3 regions of the Stenotrophomonas sp. C-A genome follow, and region 1 is predicted to be linked to each of the others. Evidence: predicted binding sites of a transcription regulator. Region 1 holds the regulator's gene; each other region holds the start of a gene.
What was found. Region 1 encodes HrcA, which represses chaperone genes, less so after heat shock. Its sites were predicted from a motif close to TTNGCACTCNNNNNNNNNGAGTGCNAA; they were not measured.
Positions count from the first base shown of each region.

Region 2: the regulator HrcA is predicted to act here: its motif matches at 3,536-3,562, upstream of ACW5IY_RS19615 (co-chaperone GroES).
Region 3: the regulator HrcA is predicted to act here: its motif matches at 2,741-2,767, upstream of rpoH (RNA polymerase sigma factor RpoH).

Region 1 is NZ_CM132916.1:1,916,661-1,922,306, forward strand. It holds gene ACW5IY_RS09195 (SGNH/GDSL hydrolase family protein) at 1-989, opposite strand, end outside; gene ACW5IY_RS09200 (LysR family transcriptional regulator) at 1,087-2,004, shown strand; gene recN (DNA repair protein RecN) at 2,107-3,768, opposite strand; gene hrcA (heat-inducible transcriptional repressor HrcA) at 3,884-4,948, shown strand; gene grpE (nucleotide exchange factor GrpE) at 5,012-5,527, shown strand.
Region 2 is NZ_CM132916.1:4,216,813-4,222,458, forward strand. It holds gene ACW5IY_RS19600 (LysR substrate-binding domain-containing protein) at 168-1,091, shown strand; gene ACW5IY_RS19605 (hypothetical protein) at 1,088-1,354, shown strand; gene groL (chaperonin GroEL) at 1,469-3,118, opposite strand; gene ACW5IY_RS19615 (co-chaperone GroES) at 3,202-3,489, opposite strand; gene ACW5IY_RS19620 (endonuclease) at 3,841-5,631, shown strand.
Region 3 is NZ_CM132916.1:4,262,665-4,268,310, reverse strand. It holds gene ftsX (permease-like cell division protein FtsX) at 1-940, shown strand, start outside; gene ACW5IY_RS19845 (response regulator) at 948-1,790, shown strand; gene ung (uracil-DNA glycosylase) at 1,787-2,500, shown strand; gene rpoH (RNA polymerase sigma factor RpoH) at 2,779-3,654, shown strand; gene ACW5IY_RS19830 (RHS repeat domain-containing protein) at 4,003-4,974, shown strand; gene ACW5IY_RS19825 (DUF2247 family protein) at 5,034-5,465, shown strand; gene purD (phosphoribosylamine--glycine ligase) at 5,615-5,646, opposite strand, start outside.

The DNA of each region.
Region 1 (5,646 bases):
AGCGGCGTGTCGGGCAGGGCGCCGGCGAACGGTGCCAGGGTGGCGCCTACGATCCGGATACCTCGGCCTCGGGCCTGCTCGGCCAGGGCGCGATACCCCGCCTGTAGTTCGGCCAGCGTGGGCCGGGCCTGGTTGCGGGCGAACGCGGTGCCAGGCCAGCTGATGTCGTTGATGCCGATCAGCACGATCACACTGGCCACGCCGGGCTGATCCAGTGCATCGCGCTGCAAGCGGGCCAGAACCGACTCACCCATGCCGTCGCGCAGCAGCCGCCCCCCGGATATACCGGCGTTGACCACGGCGATGCCCCGCGGTGCCAGACGCGCGGCCAGGTGGTCGGTCCAGCGCTGGTCCTGGTCGAGGCTGGCGGTGGCGCCGTCGGTGATCGAGTCGCCGATCACCACCACGCTACGTGCGCGGGCGGCGGCCTCGACCTCGATGCCGGCCAGGAACAGGCGGGCAGTGGTGCTGCTGGCCGCGCTCAGAGCCTGGGCCCTGCTCTGGTCGCCGGGCGCAGTCCAACTGGTCTGGCGGCCTTCCCAATGGAACGTCTGCACCGGCGTCGGCCCCGGCACGAAGACACTGACCTGCAGTGCCTGCCGGTCATCCGTGACCAGTGGCAGCGGGTCGCTCAGCCGTTCCTGCCCGGGGGAGATCAGCACCCCGGGCTGGCCGTCGAAACTGAGCGGCTGCGGTGTGTCCCCCGCCCGGGCAGCCACGCTCGCTGCCCCGATCCGCAGCGGCTGGGTGCCGTAAGCATTGCTCAGCCGCACCCGCAGCCGAGGCCCGCCCAGGCTGATGCGCGCGGTCTGGCGGAAGGTCTGGTCATGCAACGTGGCCGGGACCAGGGTCGGGAATAGAAAATCCGCGCCCCAGACCGGTTGCGGGCTGGCCTGCCAGCTGGCAACCCAGTGCGGGGCGGATGCGGCACTGGCGACACCGGACAGGGCGAGCAGGGCGGTGGCGGTGAGGTGGCTCAAGCGGTTCATCGGGCGGTCCCGGGTGGAGGGACCACCATGGTGATTCCGTGGTTATCTGTGAACTAGACTGCGCATGGATAATCATCTGTGAACTGGATTCATTGCCATGGCGCGACCTGACATCAACCGATCCGGCGAGCTGGAAGTGTTCGTGCGGGTGATCGAGACCGGTGGCTTCTCCGCCGCCGCCCGCACCCTGGACATGACGCCGTCGGCGGTGAGCAAGCTGGTGGCGCGGCTGGAACAGCGGCTGGGGACGCGCCTGCTGCAGCGTTCCACCCGCCAGCTGCAGCTGACTCCGGAGGGCTGCGCGTTCTACGAGCGCGGCCTGCGTGTGCTGGCCGACCTGGAGGAGGCCGAGCGCTGCGCCAGTGCCCACGCCGAGCCGCGTGGACGGCTGCGGGTCAACTCCAATGTGCCGTTCGGCCAGCATTTCCTGTTACCGCTGCTGCCGGCGTTCCTGGAGCGCAACCCGCAGGTGGGCGTGGACCTGACCCTCAACGACGAGGTGATCGACCTGCTGGAGCAACGTACCGATGTGGCGGTGCGGGCCGGGCCGCTGAAGAGCTCCAGCTTGGTGGCGCGGCGGCTGGGCGCGACGCGGATGATGATCGTGGCCGCGCCGGCCTACGCGCAGCGGCATGGGCTGCCGCGCGACGCTGAGGAGCTGCAGTCGCACAATCGGCTGGACATCGGCCACGCGCGGGCGATGCAGGGCTGGCCATTGCTGCAGGACGGTCGCGAACGGATGCTGCTGCCCAGTGGCAATGCCCGCGCCAGCAACGGCAACGCGCTGCGGCAGCTGGTGCTGGGGGGGCTGGGCATGGCGCGGCTGGCGGCGTTCCAGGTGCAGGAGGACATCGCCGCGGGGCGCCTGCTGCCGGTGCTGGAGGAGGCCAATCCCGGTGACCTGGAAGAGGTGCACGCGGTGTTCCTGGGGCAGGGCGGCTACCTGCCGCTGCGGGTGCGCGCGTTCCTGGATTACCTGGTGGAGAACGTGGATCTGGAGCGGCCGTTGGGGTGATATGCGCCGCGCCGGTGCGCGTAGCCGAGCGTGGGCTCGGCTCTACATGTCGGTTCCGTTTTTTTTGGGGGGGGCGGCTGTAGAGCCGAGCCTATGCTCGGCTCAATGTGCCAGCAGCTTGCGCGCAGCGGCGCGCGCTTCCTTGCTCACTTCCACGCCGCCGAGCATGCGTGCCAGCTCTTCCTCGCGCGCCTTGCTGTCCAGTTTTTCCACTGCGCTCTGGGTCATGCCTTCCACCGGCGCCTTGCTGACCCGGTAATGGGCATGGCCCTTGGAAGCGACCTGCGGCAGGTGGGTCACGCACAGCACCTGGCGCTTCTCGCCGAGGGCGCGCAGCTTCTGGCCGACAATGTCGGCCACGGCGCCACCGATGCCGGAGTCGACCTCGTCGAACACCATGGTCGGCACCGCATCCAGGTCCAGCGCGGCCACTTCGATAGCGAGCGAGATACGCGACAGTTCACCGCCCGAGGCGACCTTGCGCAAGGCGCGCGGCGGTTGGCCGGCGTTGGCGGCGACCAGGAACTCCACGCGTTCGGCGCCCTGCGGGTCCGGCTTGCCGGCGTCCTGCGGTTCCAGCTCGATCAGGAACTGGCCGCCGCCCATGCCCAGCTCGGCGATGATGCCGGTGGTGGTGGCCGACAGTTCGGCAGCAGCGCTGCGACGGCTGGCGGTCAGCACTTCAGCCTGCACACGCCAGGCGGCGGCGGCCTTGTCGATCTCGCCGGCCAGGCGCTGCAGGCGTTCGTCGGCGCCGCGCAGCTGCTCCACTTCGGCGTGCATGCGCTCGCGCTGCGCGCCCAGCTCGTCCATTGGCACGCGGTGCTTGCGGGCCAGGTCGTGCAGGCGGCCGAGACGGCGCTCGTTCTCTTCGAACTGCTCCGGGTCGGCATCGAGGTCGTCGTGCACCCGGTCCAGCAGCGACAGGGCTTCATGCAGCTGGATCGAGGCGTTCTCGATCAGGCCGTCCACCTCGCCCAGGCGCGGGTCGTGTTCGATCAGGCGCGACAGCTCGTGGCGCACCTGCTGCAGCAGGTCCAGCGCGGAGCTCCCGTCATCGCCGTTGAGCTGGTTGCTGGCGGCCTGGCAGGCGCTCAGCAGGGCGCTGGCGTGGGCCTGGCGGCGATGGCTGGCACCGAGCGCCACGATCGACTCCGGCTCCAGGTCTTCGCGGTCCAGTTCGCGCAGCTGGTGCTCCAGGAAGCCGATCCGGTCACTCACGTCGCCCTGTTGCGACAGCGCCAGCGATTCATCGACCAGTGCCTGCCATGCGGCCGCGGCGCGGCGCACCTGGCGGCGCTCGTTCTCGTTGCCGGCATAGGCATCCAGCAGGGCCAGCTGTGACGGGCGCGTCAGCAGGGCCTGCTGTTCGTGCTGGCCGTGGATCTCCACCAGCAACGAGGCCAGGTCGCCCAGCTGGGCCAGGGTCACCGGGCGGCCATTGATCCACGCCCGCGAACCGCCGTCGGCACGGATCACGCGGCGCAGCTGGCATTGTTCTTCGTCGTCCAGCTCGTTGTCGGCCAGCCACTGGCGCGCGGCCTGCAGCTGGTCCAGCGCGAACTCGGCCGAAAGCTCGGCGCGCGCGGCGCCGTGGCGGACCACGCCGCTGTCGGCGCGCAGGCCGGACAGGAAGCCCAGCGCGTCGACCATCAGCGACTTGCCGGCGCCGGTCTCGCCTGAAACCACGGTCATGCCTGGCCCGAACTCCAGTTCGGTGGCGCGGACGACGGCAAAATCCTTGATCGAAAGATGTCTGAGCATGGGTAAGGGGGTATCAGCAGCCGCGCAACGCTAGCACGTGGGCGAGGGAGGTCCAATGACTTGCCAAGGTGATGCGCCGCCATTATCTAGTGTCCGTGTCTCACAGGTTGATTCCATGCACGGTTCTCCCGACCAGCTTGCCCCGCGTGCGCGCCATCTGCTGCGCACGCTGATCGCGCGTTACATCCAGGACGGTGAGCCGGTCGGCTCGCAGACGCTGGCGCGCGTGGCCGGCCTTGAGGTCAGCCCGGCCACCATCCGCAACATCCTCGGCGACCTGGAGGACCTGGGGCTGCTGGCCTCGCCGCACACCTCGGCCGGGCGCGTCCCGACCGCACACGGCTACCGGGTGTTCGTCGACAGCCTGCTGCAGATGCAGCCGCCGGGTGAGGGTGAGCTGGCCCGGTTGCGCCAGGAACTGGCCGGCGGTGGCAGCACCCAGGCCCTGCTCGGCAGCGCCTCGGAGCTGCTGTCGGCCATGAGCCACTTCGTCGGCGTGGTCAGCGCGCCGCGGCGCGAGCAGTTCGCCTTCCGCCAGATCGATTTCGTGGCGCTGGACGGGCGCCGGGTGCTGGCGATCCTGGTGTTTGCCGACAACGAGGTGCAGAACCGGGTCATCGAGACCCGCCAGGAGTTTGCGCCGGGCCAGCTGGAGCAGGTGGCCAACTACCTCAATGCGCATTTCGCCGGCCTGCCGATGGCCGAGATCCGCACCCGCCTGCTGCTGGAACTGCGCGACGCCCGGTCCGAGCTGGAGCAGCTGCTGGCGTACAGCATCGAGCTGGCCGAGCAGGCCCTGCAGCCGGCGGCCGACGACATGCTGGTGGCTGGCCAGACCCGCCTGATGGGGGTGCAGGACCTGTCCGACCTGGAGCGCCTGCGTGAACTGTTCGAGCTGTTCTCCAGCAAGCGCGAGATCCTGCAGCTGCTGGAGCGGACCATCCAGGCGCCGGGCGTGCGCATCTTCATCGGCGAGGAGACCGGGATGATGCCGCTGCAGGGCGTCTCGCTGGTCACCGCCCCGTACACCGCCAACGGCCAGGTGCTGGGCGTGCTGGGCGTGATCGGCCCCAAGCGGATGGCCTACGACCGCATGATCCCGCTGGTGCAGGCCACCGCCGATGTGCTCGGCGCGGCCTTTTCACCCGCCGGGCGCACTCCCGGAACATCCGACGCTTGAAACGCAGCATCCCGCCCACACTAGGGTGGGTGGAGGCGGAGAGTGACCGCCAGGGACCCAGACATGAACCACGAACAGCCAGATATCGAATCCCAGCAGAGTGCCGCTGATGCGGCTGCCGCCGCCGGCGTCAACGACGAAGTGGAGCGCCTGCGCGCCGAGGTCGAGCAGATCAAGGCCGATGCGCTGCGTGAGCGCGCCGACCTGGAGAACCAGCGCAAGCGCGTGGCCCGTGACATCGAGCAGGCCCGCAAGTTCGCCAACGAGAAGCTGCTCGGCGAGCTGCTGCCGGTGTTCGACAGCCTGGATGCCGGCCTGAAGGCCGCCGGCGACGACCCGCACCCGCTGCGCGAAGGCCTGGAGCTGACCTACAAGCAGCTGCTGAAGGTGGCCGCCGACAACGGTCTGGTCCTGCTGGACCCGACCGGCCAGCCGTTCAACCCGGAACACCACCAGGCCATCAGCCAGGTGCCGGCCCCGGGCGCCGCCCCGGGCAGCGTGGTGACCGTGTTCCAGAAGGGCTACCTGCTCAACGAGCGCCTGCTGCGGCCGGCGCTGGTGGTGGTGGCCGCCGATTGATTGACCGGGCCGGGTGATGCCCGGCCCCGGTCGTGCCAGGCCATGCCTGGCAAGGTTTTCCAGGCGCTGAACACAGCGTTCGGGAGATGGCTTGAATGTTCCACGAGCCTCCCCCACAT
Region 2 (5,646 bases), 2.3 Mb from region 1:
CAGCCGTGCAACCAGTCTAGGAAGCGCTGGCGCGGGAAGGAAACGATGTCTCCTGCATGGGAAGTTGAGCGCAGCTCAACGTGACCGGCAGTCGCGCGACAGCCTGCGGCACGCTCGATATGCTGTCGCAGCGCGGCGCGTGCCGACGTGGCTACAGGAGAATGGACATGAGTGCGGTGCTGCCGCTGCTGGGCCTGCGGGCCTTCGTTGAAACCGGCCGCCATGGCAGCCTGACCGCCGCCGCCGATGCGATGGGGGTGACACCTGGTGCGATCAGCCAGCAGCTACGGCAGCTGCAGGAGCGGCTGGGCGTGAGCCTGTTCGACCGCACCCGGCATGGCGTGGTGCTCAGCGCCGCAGGCGCTCGCGTATACCCGGAACTGCTGCAGGCCTTCGAGCAGATCTCGCACAGCCTGCAGACCCTGGAACGCTGGGAAACGCGGCGCACGCTGCGCATCAGCGCCGCACCGAGCTTCGCCGCACAATGGTTGGCACCGCGGTTGGGCGCGTTCAGTGCGTTGCATCCACAGGTGGACGTGCAGCTGGACTCGAGCGCAGCGCTGGTCGACCTGCGCCGCGAGGGAGTGGACATCGCCATCCGCCACGGCCTGGGCCGCTACCCGGGGCTGCACGCTGAGCACCTGATGGCACCGGTGCTGCTGCCGGTAGCCAGTCCCGCATTGTTGGCCAGCATACCGACGCTGAGCTCGGTACAGGATTGCCTGCAGTTGCCCCTGTTGCAGGACGCCGACCGCAGCGACTGGCGGCTGTGGTTCCAGGCACTGGATCTGCCTGTCGATGAACGACTGGAGCGCGGCCCCGCTTTCGATGACGATCTGTTGCTGATCCGCGCGGCGGTGGCCGGGCAAGGCATCGCCCTGGTGCGCGACATCCATGCGGCCGAAGAACTCGCCAATGGCCGACTGCAGGTGGTGATCGACCGGCCCTGGCCGCAGGCCTTCGCCTATTACGCGGTGACGCGTGCGGACGGCGAATCCAACGCGGCAGTACCCGCATTCACGGCCTGGTTGCGCGCGGCACTGATGATGACCCAGGATGCAGGCACATACCCCAAGCAGGACGCAGGATGAATCGCCCAGAGATCGATGCCATTGCCGAAGCGGTGTTGCAGCCGGATGCACGGCGTCTGCGCATCGCTGCACGCCATCGCCAGGCTGAACATCGGCAGCGACGTCAGCGGGTGGCAGCCGGCGCCAGTCTGATCGGGATGGCGGGGGGCCTGCTGCTTGCGCCGATCACGGGGCTGCCGTGGGTACAGGGGATGATTGCTGGCGGCGCGCTGTCCCTGCTGGCGGCCCACCTGTGGCTGCAGCGGCGCGAGGGCCGCGGGTAGACTTACACCTGGCAGCGGCATCCACGCGTGGCGTGGATCCATTTTGATTCCGACCGGCCACAAAAAAACCCCGCCTTCCGGCGGGGTTTTTCATTACGGGGTGAAAGCGGGGACTTAGAAGTCCATGCCGCCCATGCCACCCATGCCGCCCATGCCACCGGCGCCACCCATGGCCGGCTCGTCCTTCTTCGGAGCTTCGGCAACCATGGCTTCGGTGGTGATCATCAGGCCAGCGATCGAGGCAGCGTTCTGCAGGGCCGAGCGGGTCACCTTGGTCGGGTCCAGGATGCCGAACTGCAGCATGTCGCCGAACTCGCCGGTGGCGGCGTTGTAGCCGAAGCTGCCGGTGCCTTCCTTGACCTTGTTGATGATGACCGACGGTTCTTCACCGGCGTTGGCAACGATTTCGCGCAGCGGGGCTTCCATCGCGCGCAGGGCGATCTGGATGCCGTGGTTCTGGTCTTCGTTGGCACCCTTCAGGCCGGCCAGTGCGGTGACCGCACGGACCAGGGCAACGCCGCCGCCCGGGACCACGCCTTCTTCAACGGCTGCACGGGTCGCGTGCAGGGCGTCGTCGACGCGATCCTTCTTTTCCTTCATTTCGATTTCGGTCGAAGCGCCGACCTTGATCACGGCAACGCCGCCGGCCAGCTTGGCCACGCGTTCCTGCAGCTTCTCGCGATCGTAATCGGAGGAGGTGTCCTGGATCTGGGTCTTGATCTGGCCGACGCGTGCATCGACGGCAGCCTTGTCACCCACGCCATCGATGATGGTGGTGTTTTCCTTGGAAACCTGCACCTTCTTGGCGCGGCCCAGGTCCTTGATGGTGGCCTTTTCCAGCGACAGGCCAACTTCTTCGGAGATCACGGTGCCGCCGGTCAGCACGGCCATGTCTTCCAGCATCGCCTTGCGACGGTCGCCGAAGCCCGGAGCCTTGACGGCCACGACCTTGACGATGCCACGGATGGTGTTGACCACCAGGGTGGCCAGCGCTTCGCCTTCGACTTCTTCGGCCACGATCAGCAGCGGCTTGCCGGCCTTCGCGACGCCTTCCAGCACCGGCAGCAGGTCACGGACGTTGGAGATCTTCTTGTCGTGCAGCAGGATGAACGGGTCATCCAGGTCAGCGGTCTGCGACTGCTGGTTGTTGATGAAGTACGGGGACAGGTAGCCGCGGTCGAACTGCATGCCCTTGACCACGTCCAGCTCGTTGTCCAGGCCCGAGCCTTCTTCAACGGTGATCACGCCTTCCTTGCCGACTTCCTTCATCGCGTCGGCGATGATCTGGCCGATCGACTCGTCCGAGTTGGCCGAGATGGTACCGACCTGGGCAATCGCCTTGTCGTCGGCGGTCGGCTTGGAGATGGTCTTCAGTTCGGCAACGGCGGCCACGACGGCCTTGTCGATACCACGCTTGAGGTCCATCGGGTTCATGCCGGCGGCCACAGCCTTGGCGCCTTCGCGGATCAGGGCCTGGGCCAGCACGGTGGCGGTGGTGGTGCCGTCGCCGGCGTCGTCGTTGGTGCGGGAAGCGACTTCCTTCACCATCTGCGCGCCCATGTTCTCGAACTTGTCAGCCAGTTCGATTTCCTTGGCGACGGAGACGCCGTCCTTGGTGATGGTCGGCGCGCCGAAGCTCTTTTCCAGCACGACGTTGCGGCCCTTCGGGCCCAGGGTGGCCTTGACGGCATTGGCGAGAACGTTGACGCCGCGCACCATGCGCGAACGGGCGTCTTCACCGAAACGAATATCCTTGGCAGCCATTGCAGTTACCTCATTGGTAGCGCCGGGCCATGCCCGGCGGCTGGGTGTTTGGAATCAGGGGATGAAGCAGGTCGCGCCGAGGCTCAGCCGATGACGGCGAGCACGTCGTCTTCGCGCAGGACCTTGTACTCGACGCCTTCGCTCTTGTACGAGCTGCCGGCGTACTGGCCGTAGATGACCTTGTCGCCAACCTTCAGCGACGGCGCGCGCACGTTGCCGTTGTCCAGCGGCTTGCCCGGGCCGACGGCCACAACTTCACCCTTGGTGGACTTTTCCTTGGCCGAGTCGGGGATGACGATGCCACCGGCGGAGATTTCGTCGGCTTCGATCGGCTTGACCACAACGCGGTCGTGCAGCGGCTTGATGCTCATGAGAGACCTCTTAAGTTATTGATTGGTCTGAAAAAGTCCGGCGATGTTAGCAGTCACACCAGGCGAGTGCCAGCAACGCGCGTGAAAAAGCCCGACAAGTCGGGAGCACGACAGAGATGGAGACCTCCACAGGCCTTTCAAGGGCCGATCCCGAAATTTTTCTCCGGACCCGGAAACCTCCTTCCCTGCGTGGACGCCTGTATAGGGATGCAACGCGGCAAGCCAAGGGGGGAACGGGTGACATTTGGTGACCAATGTCCCACTGTCAGATATCTGACGTTCATTTACGACAAAGTGTCACTGGATCGGCCTTAGGCTCGGCCGCGCATTCCCAATCACAAGGAGTTGTCGATGCGATTGCTGTCCCCGCTTGCCGCCGCCTGCCTGCTGGCGCTGGCCGCCGCGCCGGCCCAGGCCGAGGTCTTCATCAACGAACTGCACTACGACGACAGCACCGCCGCCGGTGACGTCGGCGAAGCGATCGAGGTCGTAGCCACCGCCGGTGAGGATCTGTCCGGCTACCGCCTCTACCTCTACAACGGCAGCAACCCTTCTGCCGCCACGGTTTACGCCAACAACCCGGTTCCGGCCGGCACCGCCGCCGGTTGCGGCAGCGCCACCCTGGCCGTGGTCAGCTACCCGACCAACGGCCTCCAGAACGGCCCGAACGACGGCATCGCCCTGGTCGATGCCAGCGGCAAGGTGGTCCAGTTCCTCAGCTACGAGGGCGCCATCACCGCCTCCGGTGGCCCTGCCGCCGGCATGACCAGCCAGAACATTCCGGTGGCCGAGACCAACAGCACAGCGCCGGGCACCTCGCTGCAGCTGACCGGCAGCGGCAGCCAGTACGCCCACTTCACCTGGGCCGAGTCGGCCAGGCAGACCTTCGGCAGCTGCAACAACGGCCAGACCTTCAGCGGCGGCGGCACCCCGGGCCCGAACACGCCGCCGTCGGTGTCCACCACCACTCCGGCACAGGGCAGCAGCACCTTCCCGGCCGCGGCCGATCTGGAAGTGGTGTTCAGCGAGACGGTGAACCTGGCCAGCGGCGCCTTCGCGCTGAGCTGCGGTACCTCCGGCAGCGTGCCGCTCACGTTCCCGGCCAGCGGCCGCAGCGTGAAGCTATCCACCAACACCGCGCTGGTGGCCGGTGAGGCCTGCCGCTTCGATATCCGCGCCGCGCGCATCACCGACCTGCAGGGCGCGCATCCGGCGGCCGACAGCCGCATCGCGTTCACCGTGGCCAGCACCGGCGGCAATCCAGACCCGGGCAACCCGGGCGTGCCGGCCGGCTACTACTCCAAGGTGAACACCTCCAGCCCGAGCCAGCTGCGCTGCTCGCTGCACGCCACCATCAAGGGCCACACCGCCTACCCGTACAGCGGCTCGGGCACCAGCACCTGGACCATCCTGGAGATCGCCGACGAGGACCCGAACAACCCGAACCGCATCCTCGACGCGTATCGCAACCGCAGCTACGCCAAGGTGACCGATCGCGCCGGCAGCGGCAGTGGCCTGAAGTACAACCGCGAACACACCTGGCCGAACTCGCTGGGCTTTGCCAGCACCACCGGTGACAAGGGCCTGCCGTACGCGCCGTACACCGACACCCACATGCTGTACCTGACCGATGCACAGTGGAACGCCGACCGTGGCAACAAGCCGTTCGCCAAGTGCGACGCCAACTGCGGCGAGCGCGCCACCGAGGCCAACAACGGCCAGGGCGGCGGCAGCGGCGGTTACCCGGGCAACTCCAACTGGGTACGCACGCCGGACGGCAACACCGGCACCTTCGAGGTGTGGGGCCATCGCAAGGGCGACATGGCACGTGCGGTGATGTACATGGCCATCCGCTATGAAGGGGGCAAGGATGCGGCCACCGGCCAGTCCGAACCGGACCTGGAACTGACCGACGACCGCAGCAAGATCGTCAAGACCAGCAGTTCGCCGGCCTACATGGGGCTGCTGTCCACGCTGATCGACTGGCACCTGTCCGACCCACCGGATGATGCCGAACGTGCACGCAATGACGTGGTCTACAGCTTCCAGGGCAACCGCAACCCGTTCATCGATCACCCCGAGTGGGCGACCCCGGCCCTGTTCACCTCGGCCAAGCCGGCCACCTGCCAGCTGGCCAACTGACCGCGCAACGCAGCG
Region 3 (5,646 bases), 2.3 Mb from region 1:
GAACGAAAACAGCGAAGCCGCCGCCCCCTCGCGCGTGGGCGTCTGGTTCCAGCACCACGTGCACAGCGTGGTGTTCAGCCTGGGCCGCGCCTGCCGCAAGCCGTGGGCGACCCTGCTGACGGTGATGGTCATGGCGCTGGCACTGGCCCTGCCGCTTGGCCTGTCGATCGCGCTGGACAACCTCAAGCAGTTCGCCGGCAGCGTGCAGCAGTCGCGCGACATCAACGTGTTCCTGAAGGGCAACGTCGATGGTCCCGGCGCGCTGCGCCTGGCCGGCCAGCTGCGCGACCGCGACGACGTGGCCGAAGTGAACGTGCGCACGCCCGAGCAGGGCCTGCAGGAACTGCGCGATGCCGGCCTCGGTGAGGCGATCGACGCACTCAACGATAATCCGCTGCCCTCGCTGCTGGTGATCACCCCGGGCCAGGGCAAGGACGACGCACGCCTGGCGCGCGCGCTGGAAAGCCTGCCCGAGGCCGACCTGGTGCAGCACGACGCACTGTGGCGCCAGCGCCTGGATGCCTGGCTGGCGTTCGGCGCACGGCTGGTGCAGGTGCTGTCGGTACTGCTCGGCGTGGGCGCCGCGCTGGTGGTCGGCAACACCGTGCGCCTGGATATCCAGGCGCGTCGCGAAGAGATCGGCGTGCTGCAGCTGCTCGGCGCCAGTGATGGCTTCATTCGCCGCCCGTTCCTGTACCTGGGCGCGTGGTATGGCCTGGGTGCCGGCGCGGTGGCGCTGGCCCTGATTGCTGCGGCCGGCGCCGCCCTGCGCGTGCCGCTGGCCGAACTCTCGCGCAGCTACGGCAGCCCGTTCGTGCTGCATGGCCTGGATCTGCTGCATGGCGGCCTGGTCCTGCTCGGCACGCTGCTGCTGGGCTGGCTGGGGGCATGGCTGGTGACCGGCCACTTCCTCCGCCAGACCCGCCCGACCGACACCTGAGACCGGCATGCAACCGCAAGTGTTGAAGCACCTTGAAGGGCCCGCGACGCGGGTGATGGTGGTCGATGGCTCGAAGCTGGTGCGAAAGCTGATCGCCGACGTCCTGCAGCGTGACCTGCCGGGCGTGGAGGTGATCGGCTGCGACAGCATCGAGGAGGCGCAGCTGGCGCTGGCGCAGGGCCCGGTGGATCTGGTGACCACCTCGCTGACCCTGCGTGATGGTGACGGCCTGGCACTGGCGCGGATGGTGCGCGAAGCCGCTGGCCAGGCCTACGTGCCGGTGATCGTGGTCTCCGGCGATGCCCAGCAGCATCTGGAGCAGCGCCGCTTCACCGAGTACGTCACCGACTATTTCGACAAGGCGCTGGGCCACGAGGCACTGGCCACCTTCGTCCGTGGCTATGTGCAGCCGCAGACCATTCCCGGCGCCACCATCCTCTATATCGAGGACAGCCGCGTGGTGGCCGAGGCCACCAAGCGCATGCTGGAACGCCAGCAGTTGAACGTGCTGCACGTGGTCAGCGCCGAAGAGGCGTTCACCCTGCTTACCGCCGAGTCGCTGGGCCGCAGCCGCCACCGTATCGACCTGGTGCTGACCGATGTCACCCTGAAGGGCGAGCTGAGCGGCCGCGACGTGGTGCAGCGCGTGCGCGTGGACTTCGGTTACGGCAAGCGCCGCCTGCCGGTGCTGGTGATGACCGGCGATGGCAATCCGCACAACCAGACCGGGCTGCTGCAGTCCGGCGCCAACGACCTGGTGCTCAAGCCGATCGAAGAACGGCTGCTGGTCACCAAGGTACTGTTCCAGCTGCGGCTGGCCCGATTGAACGATGGACCCCTGATTCGATGATGGATGAAGTAGCCGGCACCCCGACGATCCAGCTGGAACCGAGTTGGAAGCAGCATGTCGGCGATTACCTGCTGCAGCCGCAGATGCGCGAGCTTTCCAGCTTCCTGCGCCAGCGCAAGGCCGCTGGTGCGGCAGTGTTCCCGCCTGGCCCGCAGATCTTTGCTGCGTTCGACGCCACGCCGTTCGAGCAGGTAAAGGTGGTCATCCTCGGTCAGGACCCGTACCACGGCCGAGGCCAGGCCCATGGCCTGAGCTTCTCGGTGCAGCCGGGCGTACCGGTGCCGCCGTCGCTGCTGAACATCTACAAGGAGATCGAGAGCGATCTCGGCCTCCCGCGCCCTGACCATGGCTGCCTGATTCCGTGGGCGCAGCGTGGCGTGCTGCTGCTCAACGCGGTGCTGACGGTGGAAGAGGGCAAGGCCGGTGCGCACCAGGGCCGTGGCTGGGAAGGCTTCACCGATCACGTGGTGGACGTGCTCAACCGCGAACGCGAAGGCCTGGTGTTCATGCTCTGGGGCGCCTATGCGCAGCAGAAGGGCAAGGTGATCGACACCCGACGCCATCGCGTGCTGAAGTCGCCGCACCCGTCGCCGCTGTCGGCCCACCGAGGCTTCCTCGGCTGCCGGCATTTCTCGATGGCCAACGAGTACCTGCAGCGCCGCGGGCAGGCCCCGATCGACTGGTCGCTTCCACCACGTTCGGCGCTCTGAGCACGGGCGCCCGGCCCGGGCTGAACGTCGGGCAACGTTTCCGGCCCTGAATGGGCCTTCGGGATGGCCTGTTCAGCTCCGCTTGACCCGATTCGGCCGGTTTCCGGTGGGTAATTGCTTGAATTCCAAGGGATTGTGAATCCCGAAAAGCGTGCTCGCCACTGTCATCAAATCGCGCTACGGTAGGGCTCTGTTTGGGACCAGTGTTGCATCAATAGGATGCTGGAACTTTTTCCTCCTTTAGCAGTCCAAATCCCGGACTGCTAAGATGGGTGCCTATGAGCCAGAACACCTCTACTGCCCTTGTGGCAAACAATCTCCCGATTCCCAGTGCGCTCGGTTCGCTGGACGCCTACATCGGTGCCGTGCACCAGATCCCGGTGCTGTCGGTCGATGACGAACAGGACCTGGCCCGTCGCTTCCGCGACGGCAACGATCTGGACGCCGCCCGCGAGCTGGTGCATTCGCACCTGCGCTTCGTGGTGCACGTGGCCCGCGGCTACAACGGCTACGGCCTTGCCCTGGGCGACCTGATCCAGGAAGGCAACATCGGCCTGATGAAGGCGGTCAAGCGCTTCGACCCCGAAATGGGCGTGCGCCTGGTGTCCTTCGCCGTGCACTGGATCCGTGCCGAGATGCACGAGTTCATCCTGAAGAACTGGCGCATCGTCAAGGTCGCTACCACCAAGGCGCAGCGCAAGCTGTTCTTCAACCTGCGCAAGTCGAAGACGCGCCTGGGCTGGATGAACGCGGCTGAAGTCAGCGCAGTGGCCAAGGACCTGAACGTGTCCGAGCGTGAGGTCATGGAAATGGAATCGCGCCTGTCCGGTCGCGATATCGGTTTCGATGCGCCCACCGACGAGGACAACGAACATGCGCCGCCGTCGCCGGCCGCGTTCCTGGTTGCCAACGACGAAGATCCGTCGATGGCCTATGAGCGTGCCGACAGCGAAGACAACCAGATGCAGCTGCTGCGCGAAGGCCTGGCCGAGCTGGATGCCCGTTCGCGCGACATCATCCGCCGCCGCTGGCTGGATGCCGACAGCAAGGTGACGCTGCAGGAGCTGGCCGACGAGTACGGCGTGTCGGCCGAGCGTATCCGCCAGGTGGAAGCGAACGCGCTGAAGAAGATGAAGGCGCTGTTCACCGCGTAAGGCATAGATCTTTGGTTCGGTTCCTGTTTCCGGCCCCCGTTCTGATGAAAAGCCCCGGCGTTGGTCGGGGCTTTTCGTTTGACCGGCATGGCTGTTGGTAATGCGGGCCGCTGATCGGCTGCTTCAGTAGTACCAGCCCATGGCGGGCAGTCATGCGCTTCCGGTAGCCGTTCAATCCCTCGAGAGGTTTATAGCCAAGGGCCTGGTCCAATTCAGAATGGTCCCTCTGGCCTCAGTCCTGGAGTTGGACTCCGATGACTGCCTTCCTGTGCTATGAATGCCAAGCCTTGCTTCAAGGCTCTTTCATGGATTGGAATGATGCGCAGGTTCGGGGGAACTGCAGGCGGTGTGTCGACCCGCCTCGGGGGATTTGAAGATCGAACTCGCAAGCTGGGTGCCATAGGCGTCTGGCTGTGCTGCGTGCTGCTAATGGGCCTTGGCCTGTCACCATCCGCAATCGCCCAGACAACGATCACATACATTCACACTGATGCCCTCGGCTCGGTTGTGGCGGAAAGCGATGCCAACGGCAACGTCATCAAGCGATATGACTACGAGCCCTACGGGGCCGTGGTAGGCGGTCAGGTCACGGATGGACCTGGGTACGCCGGACATGTGAGCGACTCGGCTACAGGGCTGAGCTACATGCAACAGCGCTACATGGATCCACAATTGGGCGTGTTTCTGTCGGTAGACCCAGTCACCGCTCACCAAATGCCAGTTGAGCAGTTCAATCGGTATCGGTACGCGAACGGGAATCCGTACAGGTTCGTCGATGCGGATGGAAGGCAGGCCGCAGAGCGATTCGTTGAGCAGCATCGGAGAGATATTGCTGCCGGAAATGGCGCCGTATACGAGCCGATGAGACCGGCCGCAATCGCCGTTACAGCGGCAATGGCTGCCCCAGTGCTGATCGAAGCTGGCATGGTTGCGATGGCCAATCCAAGTGTCGTATCGGCAGCTACCAGTATCGCTGCTGATATCGCAGGAGTTACAGGTGCCGGTGGAGCAGGTGTTGCGGCATCCAAAGCTCTGAGTGCAGAAGGTCGGGCACTTTTGAATTCCCGGCCTGTTGGAAGTGCACTGAAAGCGGACGCTGGGCACAATTCAGCGACCTTTATGCGAGAGACCGCTGCAGAAGCAGGTGTTCATACTCCATTGACAGGAGGCGACGGCGTGGTTCGCACTCTGACTCAGCTACCCGGTGAACTCAATGGAAAGGCTGGTCGGTTTGAATACATAGTCGACAAGGCTGGCGACTTGACCCATCAAAGATTTGTGGAAGGTGGCAGCATGAACGGAATACCAAACAAGAAGTGAGTGTCTACATGAGAACGTATGACTGTATTCAACCCTATGGGCCCTGGAGTCAGGCCGAGGTGGCGTGGGCACTGGGGCGCCATCTGATTGACTTTGAGGTTGCGAAGCACTGCGCGTCGGAGCAGAAGGGACTGGAAGAGAAGTTCAATCTGAACTCCTTGATTGAAAGACTTGAAGGGGCTTTTCCCGATGAGCGTAATAGCGTAGCTGCGCAGTTGGCGGCATTCGACAAGAACTCAAACGAGGATGAGATTTTCAGAAGATGGCTGGTTGCATTTCTCGCGGACGCTTACGCTAAGCGCGATGAGATTGCTGATCCGCTCGGAGAGGTTGAGAGGATCTACGCTGATTTTGATTACCCGGAGTCTCTGGAGAGCTTTGTCAGGTACATGCCAGCTTCTGATGGGTATGATCCGGCTGCGCACTCACATGAGCAGAATGTTGCGCGGCTCTTCGAGAACTGGAAGCGTTATCTTGACTCGGCGAAGTAGCAGATTCACTCAGCGTAATTTCCTTCGCTTGACGTGCGTCGCTTCTTCCCGAAGCGCACCGTCCCGGCTTCCATGCCGAGGACGGTGAAGACTCCCAGAATCCGTGATCTGGTTCCATGCAGGAAGCTGTGTAGTGGATCTACCAGGTCTCACCCCTCGCGCGCGATCGCGCGCCAACCAA